2 linked regions of the Urbifossiella limnaea genome follow. The protein of the gene in region 1 interacts with the protein of each later gene in a pairwise test. Links are inferred from orthologs where the notes say so. Each region holds a gene or a part of one and is shown on either strand. Other genes may lie near its edges.

The links. Proteins that work in one complex are often made in the same cells at the same time.
Region 2: the proteins of def (region 1) and ETAA1_RS00325 interact in binary tests that used the Escherichia coli proteins (3 or more experiments, as listed by UniProt). The link is inferred for Urbifossiella limnaea from one-to-one orthologs.

What each region holds. Positions count from the first base shown.
Region 1 is NZ_CP036273.1:5,416,161-5,424,262, reverse strand. The notes cover bases 2,843-5,818. They hold def (peptide deformylase), read left to right. Parts: upstream 2,843-4,042; coding sequence 4,043-4,594; downstream 4,595-5,818. Other genes in these bases: fmt (methionyl-tRNA formyltransferase), read left to right, coding at 4,841-5,818; ETAA1_RS22100 (hypothetical protein), read left to right, coding at 3,435-3,866; ETAA1_RS22105 (DUF1328 domain-containing protein), read right to left, coding at 3,111-3,290; ETAA1_RS22110 (ParB N-terminal domain-containing protein), read right to left, coding at 2,843-2,980. Outside these bases: ETAA1_RS22125 (NAD(+)/NADH kinase), read left to right, coding at 1-1,097; ETAA1_RS22120 (sialidase family protein), read right to left, coding at 1,248-2,441; ETAA1_RS22115 (hypothetical protein), read right to left, coding at 2,466-2,687; more of ETAA1_RS22110, read right to left, coding at 2,684-2,842; more of fmt, read left to right, coding at 5,819-5,836; 16S rRNA (cytosine(967)-C(5))-methyltransferase RsmB, read left to right, coding at 5,833-7,212; tRNA (N6-isopentenyl adenosine(37)-C2)-methylthiotransferase MiaB, read left to right, coding at 7,270-8,102. UniProt on the Escherichia coli protein: Removes the formyl group from the N-terminal Met of newly synthesized proteins. Requires at least a dipeptide for an efficient rate of reaction. N-terminal L-methionine is a prerequisite for activity but the enzyme has broad specificity at other positions.
Region 2 is NZ_CP036273.1:62,349-65,118, forward strand. It holds ETAA1_RS00325 (aspartate-semialdehyde dehydrogenase), read left to right. Parts: upstream 1-765; coding sequence 766-1,776; downstream 1,777-2,770. Other genes in the region: ETAA1_RS00320 (M81 family metallopeptidase), read right to left, coding at 1-639; truA (tRNA pseudouridine(38-40) synthase TruA), read left to right, coding at 1,944-2,699.

The DNA of each region.
Region 1 (8,102 bases):
TGTGGCACGTCGTGTCCGACGAGTTCGTCGCCGGCGGGGCCGAGGGTACGTCGGTGGTGCAGACGCGCTGGGAGGACGGCGCGCGGATGTGGCAGCAGTCGCGGTTCGTCGTGTACCACCCGCCGGGCTCGCCGCCCGCCGCCGCCGACCTGCCGCCGCACCATCAGTTGCTCGAAATCGACGGCCACATGCCCACCGCAGATGTGCGGGCGATGGTGTTCAACGGCGGGGCCGACGCCATCGAGGGGTTCGTCTGCCCCTCCGTCGCCGAGTACATCCGCCGGCACGGGCTGTTCACCAGCGCCATCCCGCGCGGCGAGGTGCGCACCCGCTTCGACCGCCCGCGGCTCCTGATCGTCTGCGGCCCGCAGAAGGAGGCCCAGGACCGCGCCGCCGCCTTCCGCCACCTCGAAGACCCGGACCCGAACCTCATCCTGGTCGTCGGCGGCGACGGCACGATGCTCCACGCCATCCGGCAGCACTGGCGGCTGCGGCGGCCGTTCCTCGGGCTCAACGCCGGCCACCTCGGCCACCTCATGAACGAGATCGTCTCCGCTGACCTCCACGGCGCCGAGTTCGTCCTCCACCGCATGCCGATGCTCCGCGTCGATTACGTGACCGACGACGGCGTGGAGGGCCGCGGGCTGGGCTTCAACGACGCCTGGGTCGAGCGCGACAGCGGCCAGGGGGCGTGGCTCCGCGTCGACGTGGACGGCGAGACGCGGCTCAAGAAAGTGGTGTGCGATGGCCTGCTGATGGCGACGCCGTCCGGGTCCAGCGCCTACGCCCGCGCCATGGGCGGCACGCCGGTGCCGCTCAGTTCGCCCGTGCTCACCCTGGCCGGGTCGAACGTCTTCCACCCGCGGTTCTGGAAGCCGCTGGCCCTGCCCGACGACACCGTCGTGAAGATGACCAGCACCGGCGACCCCGGCAAGCGGCCCGTCCGCGGGTTCCTCGACGGTCTGCCGCTCGGTCGCGTCACGGCGATGGAGGTGCGCGTCAGTCAGGTTGCGGCCGTTGAGCTGGCGTTCACCCCGGCGTTCGACCTGTCCGCCCGGCTGTTGCGGTCGCTGTTCCCGCCCGACGAAGGGTACTGACGGCCCACCCTCAAGCCGGGATACTTGTTTCCGGCCGAGGGGGGTCGATTCCCGGAAACATGTCACCGACTCATAAAAAAGTCGGTTCGATCCAGGTTTTGATCCTGTTTCCGCCGCAGCGCCCAACTCGGACACGGGTTACGCTGCCGTTCAGTCCGGCCGTAGCCACGCGGCGGGGAGGTGGGCCAGCGTCAGCCGGCCGTAGCGAAGCTCGGTCGCCCCTTCAGTTCGGGCACGTTCGTAGAAGAGATACGCCCCGCCGTCGGGGGCCGGCGCCAGGTCCGAGTAGGCGCTCCAACCCGGCTCCACGACCTTTGCCTTGCCCCACGTCTTGCCGGCGTCGGCACTCACGCGCAGGCTCACGTTCTTGCGGTCGCGCCCCTGCCCGGGTACGGCCTTGCCGCCGGTCTTCTCCAGCGTGTCGGGGTTGCTGAACACCAGCAGCGGCCGCGGGCCGGGGAGGCTCAGCAGGCTGCCGAAGCAGATCGGCTCCGGCAGCGCCGCGTCGAACGCCGGGGGGCTCCACTTCGTCGCCCCGTCGGGGCTGACGGTCACGACGCGGCGGTTCGCCTTCGACTCGGTGCGGGCGTTCAGCATCACGCGGCCGTCGGGCATCTCGGCCACCGTCGCCTCGTTCGGGTTCACCCACTCCGCCGTGTTGGGGACGGCGATGTCGCCGCGCGTCCAGGTGGCGCCGCCGTCGTCGCTGACGACGGTTGTGGTCACGGACGGCCGGTGGGCGTGGCCGCCGGTGCCGAGCGACAGCCACACGGGGACGACGAGCCGGCCGCTCTTGAGCTGGATGCCGTGGCCGGGGCCGGTGGCGAGTACCTGCCAGGCGTACTCGGGGCGGAAGGCGTCGAAGGCCGAGGTGATCTCGCGCGGGGCGGCCCAGGTACGGCCGTCGTCGGTGCTGCGGCTGTAGAAGCATCGCATGTACTCGACGCAGAACAGCAGGTGAACGCTGCCGTCGCGGTCGGCGATCATGACGGGGTTGTTGTACGTCACCTCGCCTTCCTTCCCGAGCTTCTGCTTCTCGGCGAGCGGGTTGCGGCGGTGCGGGCCGGGGGCGGTCGGCAACGGCGCCGGCGGGTCGAACGTCTTACCGCGGTCGGCGGAGCGCCGCACGAGCAGGTCGATGTGCCCCCAGTCGCCGCGCTCCGACTTGCGGGCCTCGCAGTACACGAGGACGCTCCCCTTCGCGGTGACGACGACGCCGGGGATGCGGTAGAGCGCGTACCCGCCGGTGCGCGACTCGAACAGGTCGAGCTGCGCCGGCGGCGGGTCGGCGGCGACGGCGGCCGCGGCCGTGCCGAGGAGGGCAAGGAGGAGCGCACGGGACATGCGGGCACCAGGGCGGGTGAGGTGTCAGACCGTGGGGGTTGGCGTCACGCCGCGAGCTTCCAGGTCGTGGCGGAAGCGGCGGGCGGCGGCCAGCAGTTCGGTGTCGTCGGCGTCCCACAACGTCCTGCCGCACTCGTCGGCGGCGAGTTCGCCGAGCGCCGCGACGAGCTGGCCGACGCGCATGTCCGGCACCTCGTCGGCGAGGGCGTGGAGGGCGGTGAGCAGGTCGGCACGGGGGTCGGTCACAGGCGGTCCCTCACGGTCGGTGAGCCGGCCCGGCTCCGGCGGTAGCGGCCGATCACCACAACGGGAACGGGCGTGCCCGGGGCCAGCTTGGCGGCGCGGGTCGCGCGGGTCACGCCGTCGATGATCTCCAGCAGGCCGTCCGGGTCTTCGTAGACGAACAGCGGTGGCATCCCGTCGGTGGCCGCTCCGTACTTCCGAATCTGCTGGTGAAGCTTGAGTGGGTCGGCCCCACCCGCCCGAGTCGGCGGCAGCCGCAGGTCGGCCGGATCGACCTGGCGGGTGGGCGAACTCATGTCAGAAGCGTAGCCGACGAGTCGCCCGCACGCAACCGCACGCAGACGAGCCGACCGCCGTGAGGCGGCGGGTGATGCACACATCACCCGCCGCCTCACGGCGGTCGGCTCGTCGCGCGGTCGAGGGCCGCTACGTCACCGCCTTGTACGCCGTGACCCCCAGCACGGCGAACACCACGACCAGCAGGAGGAAGATGCCGAACAGCACCTTGGCGACGTCGGCGAAGCCCTCGGCCATGCCGCCGAAGCCGAACAGGGCCGACAGGCCGGCCAGGACCAGGAAGATCAACGCCCACTTCAGCAAGCCCATGATCGCTCCTCCACGTGGGGCGACGAGCAATCCCCGTCGCATGAGCGAGACATGAGCAACATCGGTGCCACGGAATAGGTTCAAGTTCCGCGGTCCGCCGGCCGATGGCAGCGATACATCCTGCTCCGCACCCGGGTTCCCGACATGCTCCGCACCCTGATCGTTGCTGCCCTTCTTGCCGCGAGTGTCGCCCCCCTGGGTGCGGACGACGCACCGCCGGTCGTGGTCGCCGCCGCAGCCCCCGACCTGTCGGGCGACTGGTCCGGCTACTGGGAGAGCGGCAAGAACGGCCACCGCGGGCCGCTCCGGGCCACGTTCACGCGGGTCGGGCCGAACTGCTACCAGGTCCGGTTCGCCGGTCGATTCGCGAAGGTCATCCCGTTCCGCTACAGCACGCCGCTCACCGTGGTCGGCGGCGGCGACGGGGTGGCGCTGCTGTCGGCGAGCAAGACTCTCGGGCCGGTGCTGGGCACCTTCTCGATGAGCGCGACCGCCACCGCGACCACGTTCGACGCCGACTTCACGGCCAGGGGCGATCACGGCAAGTTCGTGCTGACGCGGGACTGTGGGCGCTGACCGGGGGACCGGCCCCGGCGGGTTCCTGACGCCCGACTGCGGGCGTTAGGCCGGGGCGCCAGCCCCGTCGGGTTCCTGACGCCCGACGGGGCTGGCGCCCCGGCCTAACGGGTGGTTCGGCGGGCGGAGTTGCTATAATTCAAGCTCCGCCCGCCCCGCCCCGAACCGCCGCACCCATGAAGATCGTCAAGTACCCGCACCCCGCGCTCCGGGCGGTCGCCCGGCCGGTGACCGCCATCGACAAGGACGTGCAGCTCGCCGCCGGCGCCATGCTCGACCTGATGTACACCGCCGCCGGCCTCGGCCTCGCCGCCCCGCAGGTCACACTCGACTTCCAGCTCATCGTCATGAACTTCGAGGGCGACCCGGCCGTGAAGGAGGCCGAGTTCGTCGCCATCAACCCGGTGATCGTGGAGAGCAAGGGCACCCTGAACGACCGCGAGGGGTGCCTGAGCTTCCCCGGGTTGTACCAGAACGTGCGGCGGGCCAAGAGCGTGAAGGTGCAGGCGTACAACCTGAAGGGCGAGCTGTACGAGATGACGTGCAGCGACCTGCCGGCCCGGGTGTGGCAGCACGAGATCGACCACCTGAAGGGCGAGCTGTTCATCGACAAGATGGGCCCGCTCGGGAAGCTCGGCAGCAAGCGCGACATCGAGAAGTTCCTCGCCGACTTCGAGAAGGACAAGAAGAAGGGCGAGCTGCCGGCGGACCTGGCGCCGAAGCTGTGACGACCGCGGTTGGTGGTAATCAGGCCGAAGGCCTGACAGCCCTCAGCCCAGGGCAAGGTGCGCAGCACCGCCGCCCTGGGTCGGCGGCGCGAACCACCCCGCAGGCTGAAGGCCTGCGAGCCGGCTCGCAGGCCTTCAGCCTGCAAACTCAACGACACCCCGAACCCAGGGCGTTGCCCTGGGCTGAGGGCTCCCAGGCCTTCGGCCTGAAGTCCATCGACCCGATCCGCACCACCCCAGAGTCGTATGCGTCTCCTGATGATGGGCACCGGCACGTTCGCCGAGCCGACGTTCGAGGCGCTGCTCGCGGCGTTCCCGGGCGAGGTGGTCGGCCTCGTCACGCAGCCGGAGCGCGACGGCGGCAACAAGCGCGGCAGCACCCGCCAGACGGGGAAGGGGATGGCCGCCATCGCCGCCGCGGCCGGGTTGCCGGTCGTGCAGCCGGAGAGCATCAACACGCCGGAGGGGCTGGCGGCGTACCGCGACCTACGGCCCGAGCTGGTCGTCGTCGCCGCCTACGGGCAAATCCTGTCGAAGGACGTGATCGCAACGCCGACCGTCGGCATCATCAACGTCCACGCCTCGCTGCTGCCCAAATTCCGCGGCGCGGCCCCGGTTGCGTATGCCATCCTGAGCGGCGAGGCGCGGACGGGCGTGACGATCATCAAGGTCACCCCCGGGCTCGACAGTGGCGACATGATCCTTCAGGAGGCGACCGACATCTTTCCCGACGACACTACCGGCACGCTCGAAGCGCGCCTCGCGGGGCTGGGGGCGCGGCTGGCGGTGGAGGCGGTGCGGAAGTACCGCGCCGGCGGCCCCGTCGAGGGGGCGAAGCAGGACGCCGCGCTGGTCACGAAGGCGCCGAAGATCAAGAAGGAGTTCGGCCTGATCGACTGGTCGAAGCCCGCCGCGGAGGTCGAGCGGCACGTCCGGGCGATGCAGCCGTGGCCGACGGCGTACACGTTCCTCCATCGCCCCGGCAAGGAGCCGATGCGGGTGATCGTGAGTCGAATAGGGGAGGGCTGCTCGGTTCCACCCGAACGGGTGGCAGAGATCGGAGCGGCAATCGATTTCGTGGGCGGCGGGCTGGGTGTGAAGTGTGGCAACCCCGATGACCTGTTCGTGCTGCCCGTTCTGGAACTCCAGCCCGCCGGGAAGAAGCGGATGACCGCGGCCGAGTTCCTCCGCGGCCACCCGATCGTGCCCGGGATGCGGTTCGGGCCGGAGGTGCTGTCTTGACTGCCCGACAGGCCGCGGCCGACATCCTTCACCGCTCCGTCAGCCGCGACGGGTTCGTCGCCGACCTGATCGACGACCAACTCGCCCGCGCCCCGCTGTCGCCGCAGGACCGGCGGTTCGTCACACAGCTGGTGTTCGGCGTCGTCCGCCGCCGGGCCACGCTCGACGCCCTCGTCCGCCCGTTCGTGAACCGCGCGCCGAGCACCGTGGACGACCGTCTGTGGGACGTGCTCCACCTCGGCGCGTTCCAGCTCGCGTTCCTCACGCACGTCCCCAAACACGCTGCGGTGAACGAGACGGTGTCGCTCGCCGCCCACGTCGGGCTGCCGCAGGCGACCGGGTTCGTCAACGGCGTGCTGCGCCGCGTCGCCGACCTGATCACCGACGCCTTCACCGAGACGCCCGGCCCCGCGGCGCTGCCGTTCGACGCGGGCGCGGAGCCACGCTTCCGCGTGCTGGCCGTGCCGATGCTGCCCGACCCCGTTGCCGACCCGGTGGGGTATCTCGCGGCCGGGTTCTCGTGGCCGAAGTGGCTGGCGACGCGGTGGCACGCCCGGTACGGCGACTGGGAGGCGGCCCGGCTCGGGTTCTGGTTCAACGCCGCGCCGCCGCTGTGGGTGCGCACGAACAAGCTCCGCACCGACCGCGAGAGCTACCGCCTGCAACTCGCCGCCGCGATGATCGACGCCGAGCCCGGGTCGCACCCGCAGTCGCTGCGGTTCGCCGAGCACCACCCGGTGCGCGACCTGCCCGGCTACGCCGCCGGCGACTTCGCGGTGCAGGACCACTCGTCGATGCTGGTGGCGTCGGCGCTGAACCCGCAGCCGGGGAACCGCATCCTCGACCTGTGCGCCGCCCCCGGCGGGAAGACGACGCACCTCGCCGAGCTGGCCGACAACCGCGCGAAGATCGTCGCCTGCGACCCGGACGCCCGCCGCCTCGAAACGGTGACCGCGCTGTGTCAGCGGCTCGGCATCAAGGGCGTCGAGACGGTGCAGTTGAAGGAGGGAGGCGACCCGCCCGCGGGGCCGTTCGACGCGGCGCTGGTGGACGTGCCGTGCAGCAACACCGGCGTGCTGGGCCGCCGCCCCGAGGTGCGGTGGCGGCTGAAGCCGACCGAGTTCGAGCACCTGATCCGGCTGCAGACGAAGCTGCTGATCCAGGCGGTGGAGCGGGTGAAGCCGGGCGGCGTGGTGGTGTACTCGACGTGCAGCATCGAGCCGGACGAGAACGAGGGCGTGGTGGCCGTCGTGGTCCGAGCGCTCCGCGGGCTGACGCTGGAGGCGGAGCACCACTCCGTACCCGGCCGCCCGTCCGACGGCGGCTACTGGGCGCGGCTGCGCGTGCCGCGCGTCGCACCCCACCCGCGGTCGTAGCCGCTACAATAACGGCTTCCCCGCGTCGGCCCCGTCTTTACAACGGACCCCCCGATCATGCCCCGGACCGTGTACATCGAGACCGTCGGCTGCCAGATGAACGTGCTCGACAGCGAGCTCGTCGTCGCCGCCCTCCACAAGGCCGGCTACCGCATCGCCGACCAGCCCGCCGACGCCGACCTCCTCCTGTTCAACACCTGCTCCGTCCGCGAGCACGCCGAGGACAAGGTGTACTCCGCCCTCGGCCGCGTCGCGCCGCTGAAGAAGGCCCGGCCCGGCACCGTCGTCGGCGTCCTCGGGTGCATGGCGCAGAAGGACCAGGACCTCATCCGCAAGCGGGCGCCGTTCGTCGACCTGGTCGTCGGCACGGGGCAGCTGGCGCGGGTGCCGGAGCTCGTCGAGGCGGTTCGCGCCACGGGGCAGCCGCAGTTCGCGCTCAGCCTCGGGCGGGCCGACGCCGGGAAGCACGCGGTCGAGGCCAGCTTCGTCAGCTTCGACCCGGCCCGCGACTCGGCCGCCCGGCCGACGCCGTTCCAGGCGTTCGTCCGCGTCCAGTTCGGGTGCGACAAGTTCTGCACGTACTGCGTCGTGCCGAGCACCCGCGGCCCCGAGCAGAGCCGGCCCCCGGACCACATCCTCGCCGAGGCGAAGCAACTCGCCGGGCAGGGGTGCAAGGAAATCACCCTCATCGGCCAGACTGTCAACAGCTACGAATTCGACCACGGCGACGGCCGCCGCACCCGCCTGTCGGACGTGCTGGCGAAGCTCGACGCCGTGCCGGGCCTGGAGCGGGTGCGGTTCGTCACCAACTTCCCGAAGGACATGACCGACGACCTGCTGACGGCCGTGCGCGACCTGCCGACGGTCGTGAAGTACCTCCACGTGCCGGC
Region 2 (2,770 bases), 5.4 Mb from region 1 along the record:
CATCAGCAGCGCCATCGGCTCGCGGGCCGTGTCCTGGCCGAGCAGGTTGAGAATCAGCGGCGGCTTGGCGACGTGGACGACCGGCTTGACCTCCCCCTTCACGGCCCGCGCCAGCAGCTGCGCCGCCAGCCGGCCGCGGGCGCGCTGGTCGACGTGCGGGTACGTCTGGTAGCCGACGAGGACGTTCGCCGTCTCCGCCATCTGCGGCGAGACGTTGCCGTGGAAGTCGAGCGACGCCGCGATCGGCACGTTCGGCCCGACCGCGGCGCGGAGGCGGCGCAGAATCTCGGCGTCGGCGTCGGGGTACGTCGGCGTGACCATCGCGCCGTGCAGCGCGACCAGTACGCCGTCGGGCTGCGCCATCCGCACGCCGGTGACGAGCGCGTCCGAAACGTGCTCGAACAGCGCGTCGGCGACCGGCCCGGACGGCGTAGCCCACGCCATCGCCAGCGGCACCACGTCGAAGCCGTACGTCTCGGCGCCTTCGAGGAAGCCGCCGACCTCGTGGTGCGCCTCGCGCCACACCGGCACCAGCGCGGCGCCGTAGGTCAGGCTCCCCTCGCGGAAGCGGTCGAGGTCGGCCGCCGACCGGGAGAAGGTATTCGACTCGTGCATGAACCCGCCGACCGCGATCCGCATATCCGTCACTCCTGGGGAGAAGCCTTCCACCGAACCCGACCGGTCGGCCGGTGTCAATCAGATTCCGTATCTTTTCCCGTGCGGCCGCGCGGCCGCGTTCCTCTCACCGGTGGTGCAACAGTGGCCGTGAACGTGGCGGTGGTCGGGGCGACGGGGGCCGTGGGTGACCTGATCCGGACGGTGCTCGCCGAGCGCCAGTTCCCGGTCCGGACGATCAAATTCCTCGCGTCCGAGAAGAGCGCCGGGAAAACCGTCACGTTCGCCGGCAAAACCTACCCCGTCGAGCCGATCCGCGCCGAGGCGTTCGCCGGCGTGCAGATCGTCCTCAGCAGCACGCCCAGCTCCGTGAGCAAGGAGTTCTCGCCGATCGCGGCGAAGGCCGGCGCCATCGTCGTGGACAACTCGTCGGCGTGGCGGATGGACCCGGACTGCCCGCTCGTGGTGCCGGAAGTGAACGCCGACCAGCTGCACCACATCAAGAAGGGGATCGTCGCCAACCCGAACTGCGTGGCCATCCCGCTGTGCGTGGCGCTGAAGCCGCTGCACGACCTGGGCGGGGTGAAGCGGGTCGTCGTCTGCACCTACCAGTCGTCGTCGGGCAAGGGGGCGAAGGGGCTGGCCGACTTCGAGTCGCAGCTGGCCGCGTTCGCCGCCGGCGGCCCGGTCCCGGCCCCGACGGCGCACCGGGCGCAGCTGGCCGGGAACGTCATCACCCTCGACTGGACCCTCGACCCGAACGGGTACACCGAGGAAGAAAACAAGGTCATCAACGAGACGAAGAAGATCCTGGGCGACGCCACGATCGGCGTGAACCCGACGTGCGTGCGGGTGCCGGTGCGGGTGTCGCACAGCGAGGCGGTGACGGTGGAGTTCCACCGGCCGGTGAGCGTGGCCGCGGCGAAGGCGGCGCTGGCCGTCGCGCCCGGGGTGGTGCTGATGGACGAGACGAAGGGGGAGTTCCCGCAGCCGCTCCACGCCACCGGCACCGACCACACCTACGTCGGCCGGGTGCGGCAGGACCCGAGCTGCGCGAACTCCCTGAGCCTGTGGGTGGTGGCCGACAACCTCCGCAAGGGCGCCGCCAGCAACGCCGTGCAGTGCGCCGAGGAACTGGTGAAGCGCGGCATCGTGAAGTAAAGCCGAAGACGGTTGGCCGCAAAAAGGCACAAAAGACACAAAAATAAGCCAAGACCGAAGCCAGGAGCGAGAACAGAACCAAGATCGGATTTGTATTCTGTTCTGTTCGGTCTTCCTTTTTGTGTCTTTTGTGCCTTTTTGCGGCCAACCTGCTTTTGCTGCCCGCCATGCGGAACCTCCGCCTCACGCTCCGCTACGACGGCACCGACTTCTCCGGCTGGCAGACGCAGCCCGGCCGGCGCACCGTGCAGGAGACGCTCCAGGACGCCATCGCGGCGATCACGCAGGAGCCGCGGGTGCGGGCGAACGCCAGCGGCCGCACCGACGCCGGGGTTCACGCGCTGGGTCAGGTGGCGAACGTGTACAGCGCCACGCGGCTGAGCTGCGACGCGCTGCGGAAGGCGATCAACGCCAAGCTGCCGGCGGACGTGGCGGTGACGGACGTGGCCGAGGCGGCGCAGAGCTTCTGCGCGAACAAGGACGCGGTGGCGAAGCGCTACCGCTACGTGATCCGCGACGGCCGCGTGCCCGACCCCTTCACGCGGAAGTACGCCTGGTTCGTGAAGACGAACCTCGACGCCGACGCGATGCGCCGGGCCGGCGCGTGCCTGGTCGGCCGGCACGACTTCCGCTGCTTCGAGACGGAGTGGCCGAACCGCCTCACCAGCGTGCGCACGGTCACGGCGCTGACGGTGGAGCGCGTCGAGGAGACGATCCGGCTGGAGGTGGAGGCGGACGGGTTCCTGTACAACATGGTCCGGGCGATCGCCGGGACGCTGGTGCAGGTCGGCCGCGGCTACTGGCCGGAGGCGCAGGTGGGCGAGGTGCTGCGGGCGATGGACCGCCGCCTGGCCGGCCCGACGGCGCCGCCCGAGGGGCTGTTCCTGCTGCGGGTCACATACCCCGGCGAGCCGGGAGCGTGAGCGACCGGAGCGCGCCCCGAACTCACGCGACCGCGGCGGAGCGGTGCACGCACTCCGGTCGCTCACGCTCC